DNA from 2 places in the Agathobaculum hominis genome. Region 1 is predicted to be linked to the other one. Evidence: a T-box and tRNA genes for the amino acid it is inferred to sense, from the RefSeq annotation. Region 1 holds a T-box; the other holds one or more tRNA genes.
The links. The T-box of region 1 lies ahead of pheS (phenylalanine--tRNA ligase subunit alpha). A T-box ahead of a tRNA ligase gene usually reads a tRNA of that ligase, here a tRNA-Phe.
Positions count from the first base shown of each region.

Region 2: it has a tRNA-Phe gene. The T-box ahead of pheS (phenylalanine--tRNA ligase subunit alpha) is inferred to sense a tRNA for this amino acid. The anticodon was not compared.

Region 1 covers NZ_JACOPK010000004.1:236,717-245,819, forward strand. Annotated here, with positions in the region: gene H8S02_RS06155 (valine--tRNA ligase) at 1-906, opposite strand, end outside; T-box leader at 958-1,171, opposite strand; gene H8S02_RS06160 (hypothetical protein) at 1,315-2,184, shown strand; gene H8S02_RS06165 (hypothetical protein) at 2,197-2,667, shown strand; T-box leader at 2,731-2,969, shown strand; gene pheS (phenylalanine--tRNA ligase subunit alpha) at 3,048-4,067, shown strand; gene pheT (phenylalanine--tRNA ligase subunit beta) at 4,183-6,591, shown strand; gene H8S02_RS06180 (IreB family regulatory phosphoprotein) at 6,785-7,030, shown strand; gene H8S02_RS06185 (YgiQ family radical SAM protein) at 7,174-9,103, shown strand, end outside.
Region 2 covers NZ_JACOPK010000006.1:46,009-55,111, reverse strand. Annotated here, with positions in the region: gene addA (helicase-exonuclease AddAB subunit AddA) at 1-922, opposite strand, end outside; gene H8S02_RS07620 (PD-(D/E)XK nuclease family protein) at 915-4,298, opposite strand; tRNA gene H8S02_RS07615 (tRNA-Phe) at 4,538-4,613, shown strand; tRNA gene H8S02_RS07610 (tRNA-Gly) at 4,733-4,808, shown strand; gene H8S02_RS07605 (hypothetical protein) at 4,835-5,062, shown strand; gene H8S02_RS07600 (S-layer homology domain-containing protein) at 5,480-7,090, opposite strand; gene H8S02_RS07595 (hypothetical protein) at 7,241-8,041, opposite strand; gene nifJ (pyruvate:ferredoxin (flavodoxin) oxidoreductase) at 8,343-9,103, opposite strand, start outside.

The sequences.
Region 1 (9,103 bases):
TGCGTCCTCGTTGAACACGAGGATCTGCTCGAGGTTGTGGCGCTGACCCATCTCGAAATCGTTCGGGTCGTGGCACGGCGTGACCTTGACACAGCCGGTGCCGAACTCCATATCGACGTACTCGTCGCCGAAGATCGGGATCTCGCGGTTCATGATCGGCAGGATGCAGGTCTTGCCGATGAGATGCTTGTAGCGCTTGTCGTTCGGGTTGACCGCGACGCCGGTATCGCCCATGAAGGTCTCCGGACGGGTGGTCGCAACGACCAGATCGCCCGAGCCGTCTGCGAGCGGATAGCGGATATGCCACAGCTTGCCCGGCTGGGTCTCGTATTCAACCTCGGCGTCGGAAAGCGCGGTCGCGCAGTGCGGACACCAGTTGATGATGCGGTGGCCCTTGTAGATCAGGCCCTTGTTGTACAGGTTTACGAAAACTTCGCGGACCGCCTTGGAGCAGCCCTCGTCCATCGTGAAGCGCTCGCGCTCCCAGTCACAGGACGAGCCGAGCTTTTTCAGCTGGCTGATGATACGGTTGCCGAACTTGTGCTTCCAGTCCCAGACACGCTTCAGAAATTCCTCGCGGCCGAGGTCATAACGGGTCTTGCCCTCCTCCTTGCGGAGGTTCTCCTCGACCTTGATCTGGGTTGCGATGCCGGCGTGGTCGGTGCCCGGCATCCACAGGGCCTCGTAGCCCTGCATACGCTTGGTGCGGATCAGGATGTCCTGAAGCGTTTCATCGAATGCGTGGCCCATGTGCAGCTGGCCGGTTACGTTCGGAGGCGGGATAACGATGGTATAGGGTTTCTTTTTCGGGTTGACTTCGGCATGGAAGAAGCCGGAGTCGTTCCAGAAGCTGTACAGCTTGTCCTCGACCGCTTTCGGGTCGTAGGTCTTAGGCAGTTCGCTCATAGATCTATCTCCTTCAATTTTTTTACAAAAATAAAAACAGCACGCCGTCCAAAACAGGACGAAGCGTGCTCCGTGGTACCACCTGAATTCGCGGCAAAAAGCCGCGCGCTCGTTGGTCCGTAACGTGGACAAGACGGAACAGCTTAACACAAATCAGCTGCCCTGCTCCAAAGCGACCTTCTTTCCTCTCGCAGAGGTGCTTGCACCGACCGCACCTTCTCTGGACAGACGAAGAAGAAATACTCCTCTTTTTCATGGCATTTTCTCAGTATTACCTTGCTATTATAGCCGCAAACACAGCTTTTGTCAAGCAGGACGGACGAAAAATCATACCGTATTGTATTTGTAACTTGTTTTTGTTTCCTCTGTATGTTACGATTAGCATATAAAGGTAAGGAGGGAATAGTTATGAAACGAAAGCGGACATCTGTTTTCTGCGTGCTCGCGCTGCTTGCCGTTCTGCTGCCGGTTCCAGCGCGCGCTGACATGGGGCCAAAGCCGAGCATGACCATCCATGTGGAAAATCCGCCGAGCGGGATCTATTATCTTGATCTGCTCGTGCCGGGTGAAGCGCCGGATGAGCTGTTTGATAATCAGGACTGGAACGATCTTTCCGAAGCACAGATGGATGCCGAGATCATAACGAATCTTCGGACTGCGGCACGCGATGCGGGCGGCGAAGGAACGTGGCATCTGGCCATGCTGGACGGTACGCTCCTGCCGATGTACGGCGAGATACAGAGCACGGATGACACCTTCCGGTATGACTATCATGGCGTCCCGGACGAGTTCCGCATCGTCCTCGCGACAAAGGACGGCGCCCGGCTCTCGTTCGTGCAGCAGCGCTGCCGGCTGTGGCAGGAATTTACCTACGACTACGCCGCGAACACGGTCCTGACTAATAATTCGTGGCGCGATTACGCAAAGCAGTTTCTCTCCTCTCTGCTGCCGACGCTGCTGATCGAAGGGCTGCTGCTCATTCCGTTCGGCTTCTGGGACGAGCGCAACCGCAGAGTGTTCCTCTGCGTGAACATCGCAACGCAGCTCGTGCTGACCGCTGTCACCGGGTGGAGCATGGCACAGGGCATGACGCTTTACCGGTATTTTGTTTTTGTGCCGCTCGAGCTTGCCATCTGGATTGCGGAGGCCGTCATTTACCGCAAAACGCTCAGGAGCGAACGTCCGTCGCCACATCCGGTCTGCTATGCGCTGTGCGCAAACGGCCTGAGCATGGCCGCGACGTTTTTCAGCATTCGCTGGGTATTCCCCTGGGTCTGAGGAGGAGAAGTTATGCCAAAAACAAAGAAAACCGCACTCTGGGCGTGCGTCATCGTTCTGGCGTGCATGCTTTCGTACTGCATCATCAGCAAGGTGCAGCAGTATAATTATATTCATTCCGAATACCGAACCGGCGCGATGTCTGTGCAGAAAGACCCGTCCGAGACCTTCGAGGTGCGCGAGCTCATCTCGGAAAAACAGAGGAATGGCGGTGTGACGCTGTACCGTGCAGCGTATTATCCCGAGGCGGAAACGCTGATGCTCTGGTTCGGCGGTGCCGAACCGGCGCGTGATATCTATATCGACGATCAGCCGGCGAAAAACTGTCTGTCGGTCAGCGAAAAACACGGCGTCGGTCTTGCGGTCCTTGAGGATGTTTCTGCGGACGCGATCCCGGAAACCGTGACGGTCGCAAAGACAGATGTTCAGCATGAGGGCGAGGAACTGGTCACTTTCTCGATGAAAAACGGAAAAAACGCTTAAATTCCTGCAAACCGCTCTTGCATTCTGCGCGGAAATGTGGTTTAATAATTCTGTTATGAATATTCCAATGCGATGAACAGGAAAAGTAGCATTCCCATTTCTCGGTCCAGAGAGCGCGGCCGCAGGCTGTAAGCCACGCCATGAGACAGGATGTGAAGTTCCCCTGCGAGCATCTGTGCTGAACCGCGGCTTTCGGCAGTAGGCACAGACGGGCTGACGCCCCGTTACCGGCGTTTAATGAGTGTCCGAGCATTCGGAAATCAGGGTGGTACCACGGAAGAGTTATGCCTTTCGTCCCTATATCTGCAAAAGCAGAGGGACGGAAGGCTTTTTTGCGCTTCCGTCCCGGCATGAACATCACGTTCCAAAGGAGAATTGATATGAAAGAAAAGCTGCAAGGCATTTTGCAGTCCGCGAAGGAGCAGCTTGCTGCGGCAGCGGATGCACGCGCCCTCGATGAAGCGCGTGTCAAGTTCCTCGGTAAGAAGGGCGAGCTGACCGCTCTGCTCAAGGGTATGAAGGACGTTGCTGCGGAGGAGCGCCCGGTTGTCGGCCAGCTCATCAACGACGTTCGCGCTGAGATCGAGACCATCATCGACAAGCAGAAAAAGCTGCTCGAGCAGGCGGCGCTCGAAAAAAAGCTCGCTGCCGAGACTATTGATGTTACCCTTCCGGGCGACGAGGTCGTGATCGGCAAGAAGCATCCGCTGAACATCGTCCTCGACGAGTTCAAGGAGATTTTCCTCGGTCTTGGCTTCTCTATCGCGGAAGGCCCGGAGGTCGAGCTCGACCACTACAACTTCGAGGCGCTGAACATCCCGAAGGATCATCCGGCGCGCGACACGCAGGACACCTTCTATATCTCGGACAATGTCGTTCTGCGTACCCAGACATCCCCGATGCAGGTCCGCACGATGGAAAAGCGCAAGCCGCCGATCCGCATCATTGCGCCGGGCCGCGTTTACCGCTCGGACGCTGTTGACGCTACCCACTCTCCCCTGTTCCATCAGATCGAGGGTCTGGTCGTTGACAAGGGCATCCGTATGAGCGACCTCAAGGGCATCCTTGAGCTGTTCGCAAAGAAGCTGTACGGCGAGGACACGGTCGTCCGTTTCCGTCCGCACCACTTCCCGTTCACCGAGCCGAGCGCAGAGATGGATATTCAGTGCTATCGCTGCCACGGCGCAGGCTGCCCGCTCTGCAAGGGCGAGGGCTGGATCGAGATCCTCGGCTGCGGCATGGTTCACCCTAAGGTGCTCGAGATGAGCGGCATCGATCCGGACGAATACTCCGGCTATGCCTTTGGCATCGGTCTTGAGCGTATGGTCATGGGCCGTTTTAAGATCGACGATATCCGCCTGTTCTATGAGAACGACGTTCGATTCCTGCACCAGTTCTAAGCGCTGACGCGCTTATAGGGGACTTCAGAAGTCCCCTATATACGAAGACAGCAACGCTGTTTTCTATTTCATGCGCGCCTGATGGCGCGATACCATCAAGGAGGAAATATATCCAATGAAACTGCCATTATCCTGGCTTTCGGATTATACCGATATGACCGGCATCACCCCGAAGGAGTATGATGCCAAGCTGACCATGTCCGGCTCCAAGGTCGAGGAGGTCTACTACCTCGGCGCAGAGATCGAAAACGTTGTGACCGGCAAGATTCTGTCCGTTGTCGACCATCCGGACTCCGACCATCTCAAGATCTGCCAGCTCGACCTCGGCGACGGCGAGCCCGTTCAGATCGTTACCGGCGCGCCCAACGTTACTCCCGAGTCCGTTGGCGAGATCTGCCCGGTAGCAAAGCATAAGTCCACCCTGCCCGGCGGCGTAAAGATCACCAAGGGCAAGCTGCGTGGCGTGCCGTCCAACGGCATGATGTGCTCGTTCCAGGAACTCGGCCTGTCCCACGGCTGCGTGCCGTATGCGTGCGAGAACGGCATCCTGTTCCTGCCCGCCGGCACCCCGGTTGGCGAGGACATCAAAAAGGTACTCGGTCTGGATGACTGGGTCTCCGATTTCGAGATCACGTCCAACCGCCCGGACTGCCTGAGCGTGATCGGCCTTGCCCGCGAGACTGCGGCTACCTTCGACCGTCCGTTCAGCGTCAAGACCCCGGAGGTCAAGGGCGTGGGCGACGACATCAACAAGTATATGTCCGTCGAGGTCAAGGACACCGATCTGTGCCCGCGCTACACCGCCCGCATTGTCAAGAATATCAAGATCGAGCCGTCCCCGGCGTGGATGCGCGAGCGTCTGCACGCCTGCGGCGTCCGTCCAATCAATAACATCGTTGATATTACCAACTACGTTATGCTCGAGTACGGTCAGCCGATGCACGCTTTCGACTACAAGTGCCTGTCCGACGGCCGCATCGTTGTCCGCCGCGCCCGCAACGGTGAGTCCATCCAGACCCTTGACGGCGTAGATCATGACCTGAGCGACAAGATGCTCGCCATCTGCGACAACGACAAGCCGGTCGCTGTTGCAGGCGTTATGGGCGGCGCAAACTCCGAGATTATGGACGACACCAAGACTGTCGTTTTCGAATCCGCGAACTTCCATGGCGCGACCGTCCGCATCACCGCAAAGGCGCTCGGTATGCGTACCGAGGCTTCCGGCCGCTTTGAAAAGGGCCTTGACCCGCGCATGACCCTCGATGCGGTCAACCGCGCGTGTGAGCTGGTCGAAATGCTCGGCGCAGGCGAGGTCATCGACGGCATCATCGACGTTGACAACTCCGACCCGAACCACAAGCGTCTGCCGTTCGAGCCGGACAAGATGAACGCCCTGCTCGGTCTGGAACTGTCCGCTGAGGAGCAGGTAAAGCTGCTCGAGAAGCTGGACTTCAAGATCGAGAACAACGAGGTCGTTGTGCCGTTCTTCCGCACCGACATCAACCGCATGTGCGACGTGGCCGAGGAAGTGGCCCGCATGTACGGCTACGACAAGATCCCGACCACGCTGTACGCCGGTGAGATGGTACAGGGCGAGTTCACGCCGTCTCAGCAGGCGGAGCGCACTGCCGCTCTGGTTTGCCGCGAGGCAGGCTTTGACGAGTCCATGAGCCACTCGTTCATCTCCCCGAAGTTCTACGACATGATCGGCTGGGACGAGAACGACCCGCGCCGTATCTCTACCACCATCCTCAACCCGCTTGGTGAGGATTTCAGCGTGATGCGTACCACCGTGCTGCCGTCCATGCTGGATAATCTGGCGCACAACCACGCACACCGCAACCCGACCGCTTCGCTGTACGAGCTGGGCACCATCTACACCCCGACCGTCAAGGACGGCAAGGCTGACCCGGACGTTCTGCCGCACGAGGAGAAGATCCTAACTCTCGGCAGCTACGGCCGCCTGTCGTTCTTCCAGTTCAAGGGCGCGATCGAGGCGCTGCTGCGTGAGCTGAACATCAAGGGCGCAACCTTCGCACCTGAAAAGGCCAATCCGTCCTATCACCCGGGCCGCTGCGCCAAGGTGCTGATCGATGGCAAGGAGATCGGTGTATTCGGCACCATTCACCCGACCGTTGCAGCCCGCTACGGCCTGTCCGGCGAGATTCTGGCTGCCGAGCTCAGGATGGACGCACTTCTGGCCGCCATCGACCCGGAGAAGCTGTACCACCCGCTGCCCAAGTTCCCGGCTTCCACCCGTGATATTGCGGTTCTGGTCGACGATGCAGTCCCGGCGGCTTCTATGCAGGCTGCTGTCGAGAAGGCGGCAGGCAAGCTGCTCGAGTCCGTCAAGCTGTTCGACGTTTACAAGGGCAAGGGCATCCCGGACGGCAAGAAGTCTGTTGCATACTCGCTCTCTATGCGTGCGCCCGACCGCACCCTTACCGACGAGGAGTGCGACAAGGCGATGCGTGCCGCCATCTCGGCACTCGAAACCGAGTTCGGCGCTCAGCTGCGCGGTTAATTTCAAAACACAGGAAGGGAGACTGCAACCGGTCTCCCTTCTGTATTTCTGGTGCAGGCACCTGTTTGTGCCGGGGATGGAAAAAGATTTTGCTCGAGTTTTCCGCGGAATAGGCTTTACTTTTTCCGCAATTTGTATTATGCTGTTTATATAGAATTATACCCGACAGGTAGGAACGGAAAGGAGACCAAGTATGCTTGACGGAACGAGAAAATTCAGTCTGGTAGACGAGTCCAACAAGGAGATGAAGCGCACGCTTACCGCTGTGTACGACGCGCTCAAGGAGAAAGGCTACAACCCGATCAACCAGATCGTCGGTTATCTGCTTTCTGAGGACCCGACCTACATAACCAATCACAACAATGCCCGCAGCCTGATCTGCAAGATCGACCGTGATGAGCTGATGCAGGAACTGGTACAGTTCTATCTGGATAACTGATACGATTGATATGCAGCAGTTTTTCGCTGTAATGATATGAGCTGTCAGAAAAATAACCGCCCTTCGAGCAAGGCCTGCGGTTATTTTTTTATGGTCGATATACAGAGAACAAAATACTGCGGTACGGCCGCAAAGGAGCAAAAATGAACGGATTTCTTCCTATTTCAAAACAGGATATGACCGAGCGCGGATGGTATTACTGCGACTTCCTGATCGTGACGGGTGACGCCTATGTCGACCACCCCTCATTCGGTACGGCGATCATTTCCCGTGTACTCGAGGACGCAGGCTATAAGGTCGCGATCCTTAGTCAGCCGGATTTCCGCGATGAGCATGATTTCCTCGCGATGGGACGGCCACGCTATGCGGTGCTCATCAACGGCGGCAATATTGACTCGATGGTCGCGCACTATACCTCTGCGAAAAAACGCCGCTCGGACGATGCCTATACCCCCGGCGGCAAGGGCGGCAAACGTCCCGACCGCGCCGTCACCGTCTATTCCATGCTCGCACGCCGTGCCTTCCCCGATACGCCGGTCTATCTCGGCGGCATCGAGGCGAGCCTGCGCCGCTTTGCGCACTACGACTACTGGGCTGACCGCGTTATGCCATCCATTCTGGAGTCTACCGGCGCGGACGGTGTGATGTACGGCATGAGCGAACATTCGGTGGTTGAGCTTGCGAACAATCTCCAGCACGGCAGAAAAGGCGCAGATGCCTGCGTCGGCGTGCGCGGCACAGCCTACATGGCGCACGACGCAGAGGGGCTCGCGTGGGATGCGGTCGAGTGCCCGTCCTACGAGGATGTCTGCGCGAGCAAGCCGGACTATGCCCGTTCGGTCAAGCTCCAGTATGACGAGCAGGATGCCGTGCGCGGCAGGGCGCTGCTTCAGCGCCACGGCCGGCGCGTACTCATCCAGAATCCGCCCGCGAAGCCGCTGACCACCGAGGAGATGGATCACGTTTATGCGCTGCCCTATATGCGCACCTACCACCCGTCCTACGAGGCACTCGGCGGTGTTCCGGCCATTCAGGAGGTTCAGTTTTCTATCATTCACAACCGAGGCTGCTTCGGTGCGTGCAATTTCTGCGCACTTGCGTTCCATCAGGGACGCTACATTCAGGTGCGCAGCCACGAGAGCGTCATCGAGGAAGCGAAAAAAATCACCCAGATGCCCGGCTTCAAGGGCTATATCCATGATGTCGGCGGTCCGACGGCGAATTTCCGCTTCCCTGCCTGCAAAAAGCAGGACACGCACGGATGCTGCAAGGACAAGCGCTGCCTGTTCCCATCTGCGTGCAGCAACATTGAGGCCGACCACACGGATTACCTCAACCTGCTGCGCGAGCTGCGCCGGATCGAGGGTATCAAGAAGGTTTTCGTCCGCTCGGGTCTGCGCTACGACTATATGATGGCGGACAGGAACGATGCCTTCTTCAAGGAACTGGTCGAGCATCACATTTCGGGCCAGCTCAAGGTCGCGCCTGAGCACATGAGCGACAATGCACTCTATTATATGGGCAAGCCGTCGTTTAACGTCTACGAGCAGTTCCGTGAGCGCTATGCACGCATCAACCAGAAGCTCGGCCGCAAGCAGTATCTTGTGCCGTATCTGATGAGCTCGCACCCCGGCGCGACGCTCGACGACGCGATCATGCTCGCGCAGTACCTCAACCGCATCGGCTATATGCCCGAGCAGGTGCAGGACTTCTACCCCACCCCCGGCACGCTGTCCACCGCGATGTATTATACCGGCATCGACCCTCGCACGATGAAGCCGGTATATGTTGCGAAAACACCGGAGGAAAAAGCGATGCAGCGTGCGCTGCTGCAATGGCGCCGTCCGGACAAGCGTCCGATCATCCTTGCGGCACTTAAAAAGGCAGGCCGCGAAGATCTGATCGGCTACGGAAAGGAATGCCTCATCCGCCCAAACCGCAGCGGCGAGCAGAACGTCGCTCCCAGAAGCAGCAAACCGGCGCACCGCCACGGCGTTTCGGCGGCGCGGCCGGAAAACCCACGCCGCAGCGGCAAACCGGCAGCAAAGCCGGCATCCCGTGCGCCGCAGCCGA
Region 2 (9,103 bases), on a different contig from region 1:
TTGCAACAGTCTTCCATTCCTCGCGCAGTTTTTTCACGCCCTCGAGGAATTCCTTGTCGTCGAACTTGCGCGTCGAGCCGAGACGGGCAAACGAGATATTGCGCGAGGCCTCCACGCTCCTGTCCCAGTCGTGCGCCATGAGCGCGTCGAGCAGAGCCTTCGCCTGCGCAAGATCGCTCTCGAGCGCCGGAAGATACGCGCCCTCGACGATATCCACGCCCGTGACCTCACCGATGGCGGTCTCGAGGAACGCCATGCCGTGCAGAGCTGCCGCCTTCGCCTGCTCCATGAGCACGCGGCCGTGCGGCGTGTCCATGCCGCGCGCATACAGTCCGGCGCGTACATCCTCGAGAAACGCCCTCGGGTCGGGGTGCGCCTGAATCTTATCATAGGTGCCGAGGATGACCTCCCCCAGACGCCTGTCGTCGCGTCCTGCGGTCAGCAGATCGCTCAGCGCGAGGAATTTTTCATCTGCACGCTCATAGGCGGCCTCGAGCACCTCCTCGAGCACCTCAGCGCGCAGAATTTTGCTCTCGTTTTCGTCCATCAGACGGAAATCCGGCGCGATGCCGAGCGCGGCCGCCTGCTCGCGCGCGAGCGACATGCACAGCGCGTGCACGGTCGTGATCTTCGCGCGGTGCACGAGGAAAAGCTGACGGCGCAGCCGCACGGAGGACGGGTCCTGCGCGACCGCCGCGCCGATCGCGGCCGCAATTCTCTCGCGCATCTCCGCCGCCGCGGCTCTGGTGAACGTCACAAGCAGCAGCTCTGTGATGTCGATCGGGTTTTCCGGGTCGGTCACGCGCCGCAGCACGCGCTCGGTCAGCACGGCCGTCTTGCCCGAACCGGCCGCCGCCGAAACGAGCAGCGTGCCGCCGCGATCCTCTATCGCGCTTTTCTGTTCTTTCGTCCATTCAGGCATTGCCGTCACCTCCCAGAAGCTCCCATACCTCACTGTCATCCAGTGCCTTCAGCGGGCGCTCGCGGTCGCCTGCGCTCTCGTCAAAATGGCAGGCGGCGCGGTAGTCGCACCAGTCGCAGGCGCATCTGTTCCTGTCATGGCGGCAGGGCGACGCCTCCACATTGCCCCTGCGCAGCTCTGCGCCCATCTCGAGCAGCTTTTTGTGCGTATAGCGCGCGAGTCTGCCGAACTGCGCGAGATCCGCCACCGCAGACTTCGGGTCGAGCGTTTTCTCGTCCTCGCCCTTGATCTTTTTCAGCTTGATAGGGATAAAGCGCCCCTTGTCCTCGATGCCCTGCTCCATCGCGTCGAGCAGCGACATATCCTCACTGAGCAGGCCGGAGCGGCGCAGCGCGGCCTCGCGCTTGCTGTGAAGTTCTTCCTCGGTCGCGGCGCGGTCGCCGTCGATGATGTCGTCGCGCACCGGCACATACAGCACGCCCGCCGGGACAATCTCGTTCAGCTCCTCGCTCAGCAGCCTGCGGTAGCGGTCGAGGCCCTCCTCCTGAAGCGCGTACAGATAAATGATGAGCTGCATATTCAGTCCGTACCAGATATCAGACAGCGAGAACGACTTTTTACCGCTCTTGTAGTCCATGACGCGCAGATACAGCCGCCCGTCGCGGATATAGCCGTCTACACGATCCACCTTGCCGGCAAGCGAGACCGTCACGCCGTCCTGCTCGCAGGTGACGGGCGGCAGGTCGCCGCCGCGCGAGAAATCCACCTCGTAATCGATCGGACGGAACTCCGACACGCGCAGCTCCTCGATGACGTTGTCCAGGATCTGCTGCACGCTCTTGACCAGCCGCCCGAACAGATAGCGGAAGCGCGGCGTCTTGTTTGCCAGACCGCCAAGCTCCTCCCGGATATACCGGTCGACCGCTTCGCGGCACGCACGCGCGACCGCGTCCTTTTCTGCGGCGGCAGCGCCGCCCTCGCGCTTTCCGAGCGCCGTCAGCGCGTGCTCGAGCACATAATGGATGAACGTACCGGTCTCGGGCGCGGCAAACGCCGCCGGGCGGCGCACCTTCGCCTTGAGGCCATACTGATAAAAGAACGCGCTCGGGCAGGAGAAGAATTTATCCACGCGCGAGGCGGTCAGATTGAGCTTTTTGCCGTACAGACCCTCGATGGTATCCGCAGCGTTCAGCGGACCGCGCGTGCGGCGCTGTCCTGCCGCCGCGAGCACCCGCTCGTCATTCTTATAAAAGGAATAGGCCGCCGAGACCGCCGGTGTGCGGTCGCCCGAGAGATACGCGCACGCAAGCTCGACCGCCGGCCGCTCCGCCTGCAAACGGTCGCGCACGGTCTCGGTCCTATGAGTCGTGAACGGCACGTTCGGCAGCAGGCCGCGCACCGTGCCGACAAAGTAGCTCGGCCGCGTTTCGCCGCCGCTCGCGTCGCTTGCGTGCCACGAGAGCAGCAGCTCCTCGCACGGGCACGCGAGCGCACGGTACAGCGTTTCCTGCTCCATGAGCAGGCGCTCCTCGCCCGAGGCCTTGAGCTCCACGCCGAGCGCGTCCAGCCTGTCGCGCTCCATATCGCTGAGCAGCGACGCCGAGGAGGTATCCTTCGGGATCAGACCATCGTTCACGCCGAGCAGGATCACATATTTTACATTGCCGCCGCAGACGCGCTCGATGTTGCCGCAGCTGACGCGGTCGAGCGAGACCGGGATGCTGCCGACCGAATAGCCGCTGAGCACGAGGCGGAACAGCTGCGCGAAGCGGTCGAGCGTCAGCGGCATATCGCCGCGCACCCACGCGAACTGCTCCATCGCGGAGACAAGGATCTCCCACAGCTGCCGGTACTCGTCCGCGAGCTGCAAACGGCCCGCCGCATCGTGCTCGGCGGCGCGCTCCTCCATGCGGCGCGGCGCGTCCACCGCGAGCAGGAAATCATACAGCGCGCGCACGCATTCGGCCGAGGGCTGCTCGCCCTTCAGCCGCTCACGCAGCGCGGCAAACGGCGCGATGGCGCGGGCACGCAGCTCGTTGAGCTCGTCCAGCTGCGCCTGTGCGGCCTCATCGACCGGAATGCCGTAGCCGTCCGGATGCTCGACCCAGTCGCGCTCCCACGCCGCACCATGTATCTTCCAGGTGATCGCGTAGTTCTCGAGCCGGTCGATCTCGTCCCACGCAAGCCCGGTCAGACCGGTCTTGAGGCAGCCGAACAGCTCCCTGCATCCGAAATTCGAGCGCACGCTCTCGAGCGCGCCGATGACGAGCGCCATCGGCGGCCGCGACAGCAGATCAGGCTTGTCCGCGAGGAACATCGGGATATCGTACCGCCCCATCGCCATGGCGAGCGAGGCGCTGTACGGCCCGATGTCGCGTGCCGCGATGACGAAATCACGGTAATGCGCCCCCTCGTCGCGCACCTTTCTGCGAATGTACGCCGCCGCGTGCTCGCATTCATCGAACGGCGAGGCCGCTTCATACAGCCGGACGCCCGAGGCGTCCTCATGTGCCTGACGGACAGGCAGAAGCGCCTCGTTCGCCACGGCGGCGAGACCTGCCGGCCGCGGCATTTTTCCCGCGCCGAGGTCGACGAGCTCAGGGCTGCGGCTGCATCGCTCCGCCATGCGCGTCAGCGTGCGCAGCGTCCTGCAGCCGGTCACGAATACATCGGGCAGCTCGACATCGCAGGTAACGGCGGCGGTGAGCGGCACGCCGGACGAGAGCATCACCTCGATGATGGCGAGCTCCTGCGGCGTGTAGCTGAGGAAGCCGTCCAGATAGACCTCCGCCCCGTCGAGCACATGGCTTTCCGCCAGACCGTCGCGCAGATGCGTCAGCCGGTCGCGCGGATCGGGCAGCGTTTCCTCGCACAGGCTGTCATACTGGGTCAGTATCTGCGCCAGATCGCGCAGCTTGGCGCTGAGCGCCGCGTCCTCATCGAGCGCACTCTCCTCGGACGCACGGAACAGCATTTCCGGCTCGATCATGCAGCTTTTGCACTCGTCGATGAGCGCGAGCGTCTCGCTCAGCAGCTCGGGCTTGTCGGCAAGACCGCTCCACGCGGTCAGTCCGACCTGCACGCGGCGCGCTGCCTCCTGCAGGGTCAGAAGCTGACCTGCCGGCGTGAGCATCTGCTGTGCAAGGCCGCCGACTACCGCGAACACGCGGTCCGCAAGGCGCGAAAACGTCAGCACCTCCGCCGTGCGCGCGCCGTGGTTGTGCGTTGCCGCCGCGAGCCGCCGTTCCATCTGATGAGAATTCAGCTCGGGGACGAGTAAAATCTGCCGTCCCCGGTTCGCCTCTGCCTTTTCCGCGATCTCGCGCAGGAGCATGGATGTTTTTCCGCTCGCAGCCAGACCGGTCACGATACGCATATAAGGCTCCTCCCTTCATACTCTCTTTCGTTCTTTCATGATACCATGAGGCGCCGCCCCTGTGCAAGCGGTGCGCCGCTTGCGCCGCGCGTTTTTTGCGCGTACACGCGGCCTGTATGCGTGCGCGCGCACATTTTTGAAAAGGCCTTGAAAATTCCACAAAAACTTTTTTCAAAAAAACGCTTGACATTTCCACAAAATTCGACTATACTAAACAGGCACTTTGCGAGACAGCAAATGCCTCTGTAGCTCAGTCGGTAGAGCAGGGGACTGAAAATCCCCGTGTCGGTGGTTCGATTCCGCCCGGAGGCACCAATTTTTCTTTTCCGTTTACGGAATCGAAAGGCGGCTCTTAGAAACAATTCAGTGAATTGTTTCAACCGCCGTGGCTTTCGCCGCAGCGAAAGCGATTCCGCCCGGAGGCACCATAAAATGCGGCTGTAGCTCATCTGGTAGAGCGCCACCTTGCCAAGGTGGAGGTAGCGAGTTCGAGCCTCGTCAGCCGCTCCAGAAAACAAAGCATCGACTTTCAGTCGATGCTTTTTGTTTTATCCGAAGGATTTTCTGCCATGCGCAAGCATATTTTCTTCTATCCGGCAGCACCGGTTCGCGATTTCGCCGGTTCCTGCATCTTCGATGCAGAAGGCGAGGATATGCCCCATCGAGAGCGTTTTTTGGCCGCCTTCGGCGGCCCGGGGGTGTCGGTGCCCACCGACAGGGGCAAAAGGGGACAGGACACCATATGGTTTCCTGTCCCCTCTTGACTCCCCTTACCTTCCTTTTAAGCTGCGACTCCCTGCGGTCGCGCAGCGAAATGCGAGGGGCCCACAGGGACGTCTGGTGCTCCAAGGGTACACCCTTGATGGAAGCGGAGCTTTTCGCAGCGGAACGCGGCCGCCCTGCACCGTCTGGCCGCGCACTGGTATGCGCGGCAAACCACGCAAGCGAAATTCAGGGCAGCTCAGCTGCATATAAGCTGAAAGACGCCCGGAACCGAGCTCCCGTAACCCCCGTTTAGACGCGCGACCGAAGGGAGTCGCGTCCAAAGGAAGATGAGGGGGAGTCAAGAGGGGGATAAGAAACCATTCGGTGTCTTATCCCCCTTTTGCCCCTGCCGGTGGGCACCGGCAATCCCCTCGTCGGTGGGCACCGACGTCTCCGCCGCCAGACGGCGTTTCCCCTTACGGGGTAATTTCACCGGTAGGTAAATACTTCGCCTGCTGATTTTCACCCTGAAGCACCAGCACGCCGTCCTCAAACGCAATATTGCTGACCTTGAACGCGGCCTTCGCCGTTCCAACAGTCTGCCCGAAGCTGTCAATGCAGACGACCGTCCTGTCGTCCGTCTGAAGCGCATACAGACCGGCGCCGTCGGTCGGCAGCTCCGTCGGCGTCGAAACATCCCACGTTACCGTATACAGCACCTTCGCGCTGCCGCCCGCCGGGCAGTAAAAGATTTCATAAGTACGGTCCTTGACCCAGCCGGCGTACAGATTGCTGCCCTCGCTGTACAGCGCGTTCTGGTAGGTCCTGCTGAGCACCCTGCCGTTCAGATCACAGACCTTGTAATAGCCGACGCTGTCCGAAACAATGCAGGTCTCGCCGCTCTGGTTGAGGCTGGTGATATTCTTCGCGCCGAGCGTGGCGGCCCTGCCGTCCTTCACGAGGACAGACGGACTGCTGTCGTAATTGATGAGCAGCACATCGCCTCTGCCAGAGTAAGCGCCGAGCGAAACGCCCTTGACGCGCCACAGCTCGCGCGTCTGGTTGTCGATAGCTGTGATGCTGCCGTCGCTGCTGCGCACGAGCGACTTGCCGTCGTTGCTCCACGAGCTCAGCGCACTGAACTCGGTCTTGCCGTGCGTGCCGTCCGAACGGATGATGAGGAATGTACCGCCGCTGCCGGTGTTAAACTGCTTCGCCCACGCCTTCGTGCCGTCCGGGCTGATGCCGGTTATCGTGCGGTTTTCGAGCCGTTCGCCGGTCTTGAGGTTCACGACCGTGCAGTGCGCGTCCGTATCGGTCCATTCAACCTCTGCCCACACGCCGAACAGATGCGCATTCTGGAAATAGCCGTTTGTGTTCTCGAAATCGGTCAGCAGGCGTTTTCCTGCCGCGTCCTCGATCGTCACGGTTCTTTCGTTCGGCACGAGCACATAATGCGCCGCTTCCTTCGCCGGTGCGAGGGCGTACCTGCTGTCGTACAGGCGGAGCGTGGTCGCGATGGACTGCTCGCGCGTATACGCACCGTTCGGAGTGAACTGATTGCTGCCGGTGCCGTTCATGATACCCTGACGGTAGACCCAGTTGATGTCGCTGCGCGCCCACGACCGGATTTTCTCGCCGTCCGCGAAAACGTGCGGCAGGCGGTCGTTTACGTCATTTTTGACGTTCTTGTTCAGTGCGCCCAGACGGTGCAGCATGCTCGCCGCCTCCTGCCGGGTAATGTTCTTGTCCGGGGCGAATTTGCCGTTTCCGACGCCGTTTACCACGCCTGCCGATGCACACAGCAGCACATCTGCGTTATCGGTATCAGTGAAGCTGACCTTGCCGGTCGAGGCAGTCTGCAAAACGTTTTCCCTGTCCCACGCACGGTAGACCGCCGCGGCGAGCGAACAGAAATCCTCACGGGTGATCGGCGTTTCGAACGCGCTGTCCACCTGCGAGGGCACGAGGCCGGCCGCGCGCGCCGCATCGACCGATGACTGCGCCCACGCGCTCGGCGCGTCCGCCGCACCTGCTGCGGTCATCATTGCCGCCGCGAGCAGCGCGGAAACCCACATTTTCTTCATGAAATTGCTCCTCCTTTTACTATCTGCGCGGCCGCCGGTTCTGGCGGCCGCATTTTCTGCCTTTATTTTACACCTGTGCTGCTGTTCTGTCAACGTCGCACAGGAAAAGGCTCTTTGCCCTGTTTGACGGGTGTTCCCGGAAAAAGTTCCCTATCTGGTAACGTCTGTGTATTCCGTCTTTTGAATTTCTCGCAGATCGCCGTCCGGGTCCTGAGATTTCTCGCTGAGCACTCTCCCCTGCTCGTCAAACTGATAATAATTGACCGCGCCGTAGGAATACGTGCAGGTCGCGGTATGCGCGGCATCGTCGTATGTCCACTCCCGGCGATCACCGTCCACGCTTACCGTGCTGCCGCGTTTATCCGTCACGTTCACCGTGTTGTACGATTCGTTCCCGTTCGCGTCGTAGACTGTAATATTTTCGGTACGCTCGCCGGTTTTCTGGTCGATTTCGGCCGTGCCTCGCAACCGGAGTACGCCCTCCACGGAATGCGCCTCAGTCAGATATGGCTTGGTCTCATCGCCGCGATAGCTGTAAACCGCGATCACATCACCGGTCTGCTCCCGAACCAGCCTTCCCTGTGCGTCATATTGCTGATAAACGTCCGCTTTGGTGCCGTTCGTTATGGTATGCCACGCGACCGTATCACCGTCATAGGTTTTGTGCTCTGAACGCAGTCCCGGGTCGGTAGAAAACCGGCTCTTTTTCCAGATTTCCCGTCCCTGTTCGTCATAGCCGGTGAGGGAAACGTAATCTCTGCTGAATTCCTCTCCCTTGCTGCTCCTGCCGACCGTCTGCTCGACCTTCGCCGCCGGTTCGGCATACGGCAGCAGCGACCAGTTCTCGGCCGTCGGCCTGACATACCGCATCCCCTGCATCATCAGTCCGCCGCCGGCGACAGCGCTGCATACCGCCGCGCTCGCCGCGAGCATTCCCACACGTTTCAGCATATCCTGTCTCATAAAAGCACCGCCCTTCTCTATCCATCAGCTGTGTGTCCTTCTTTGCTTTCAGTATAACATATCGCGCGCCGGAAAAATAGAAAAAAAACCAATTATGGCGGAAGCGTTAAAATTTTACGGTCTGTTAACAAAATTCGACTGTACGACTGCAAAACGACCCGTGTTCTGCGTTCGTCAGAACACACTTGTCGGCGAAACTGTAGTTGCGCGACAGGTATAAAAAAGCTCCCGCAGAACATACTCTGCGGGAGCTTGATTATTTATGCTGTTTCAGCCTGTGTGCAGGAGATTAAGCCTCCGGTGCGTACAGAGCCTGCAGACGCTGCAGGTGAGCGTAACGCTTGGTGGACTCGATCTCGGAGCGCTCGAACAGACCCTCTGCGCGATCCGGGAAGGAACGGGTCAGAGCGGAGTAACGAGCTTCGCCCATCATGAACTTGCGGTAATCCTCGGTCTTGGGCTCCTTGGACTCCAGGATGAACGGGTTCTTGCCCTCGTCAGCCAGCTGCGGGTTGAAGCGGAACAGGTTCCAGTAGCCGCAGTCAACAGCCTTCTTCATCTCAGCCTGGCAGTTGGTCATGCCGCCCTTGATGGAGTGCATCTCACACGGAGCGTAGCCGATGACCAGAGACGGGCCCGGATAAGCCTCAGCCTCAGCGATAGCCTTCAGAGTCTGAGCCATGTTAGCGCCCATAGCTACCTGTGCAACGTAAACGTAGCCGTAGCTCATAGCGATCTCAGCGAGGCTCTTCTTCTTGGTGGTCTTGCCGGAAGCTGCGAACTGTGCAACAGCGCCGATGTTGGTAGCCTTGGAAGCCTGTCCGCCGGTGTTGGAGTAAACCTCGGTATCGAATACCATAACGTTTACGTCCTTGCCGGAAGCCAGAACGTGATCCAGACCGCCGAAGCCGATGTCGTATGCCCAGCCGTCGCCGCCGAAGATCCAAACGGACTTCTTAGCGAGGTATTCCTTGTGAGCCAGAACATCCTTGCAGTCCGGGCAGCCTGCTGCTGCGCCCTTTTCGAGCTCTGCAACCAGCGCCTTGGTCG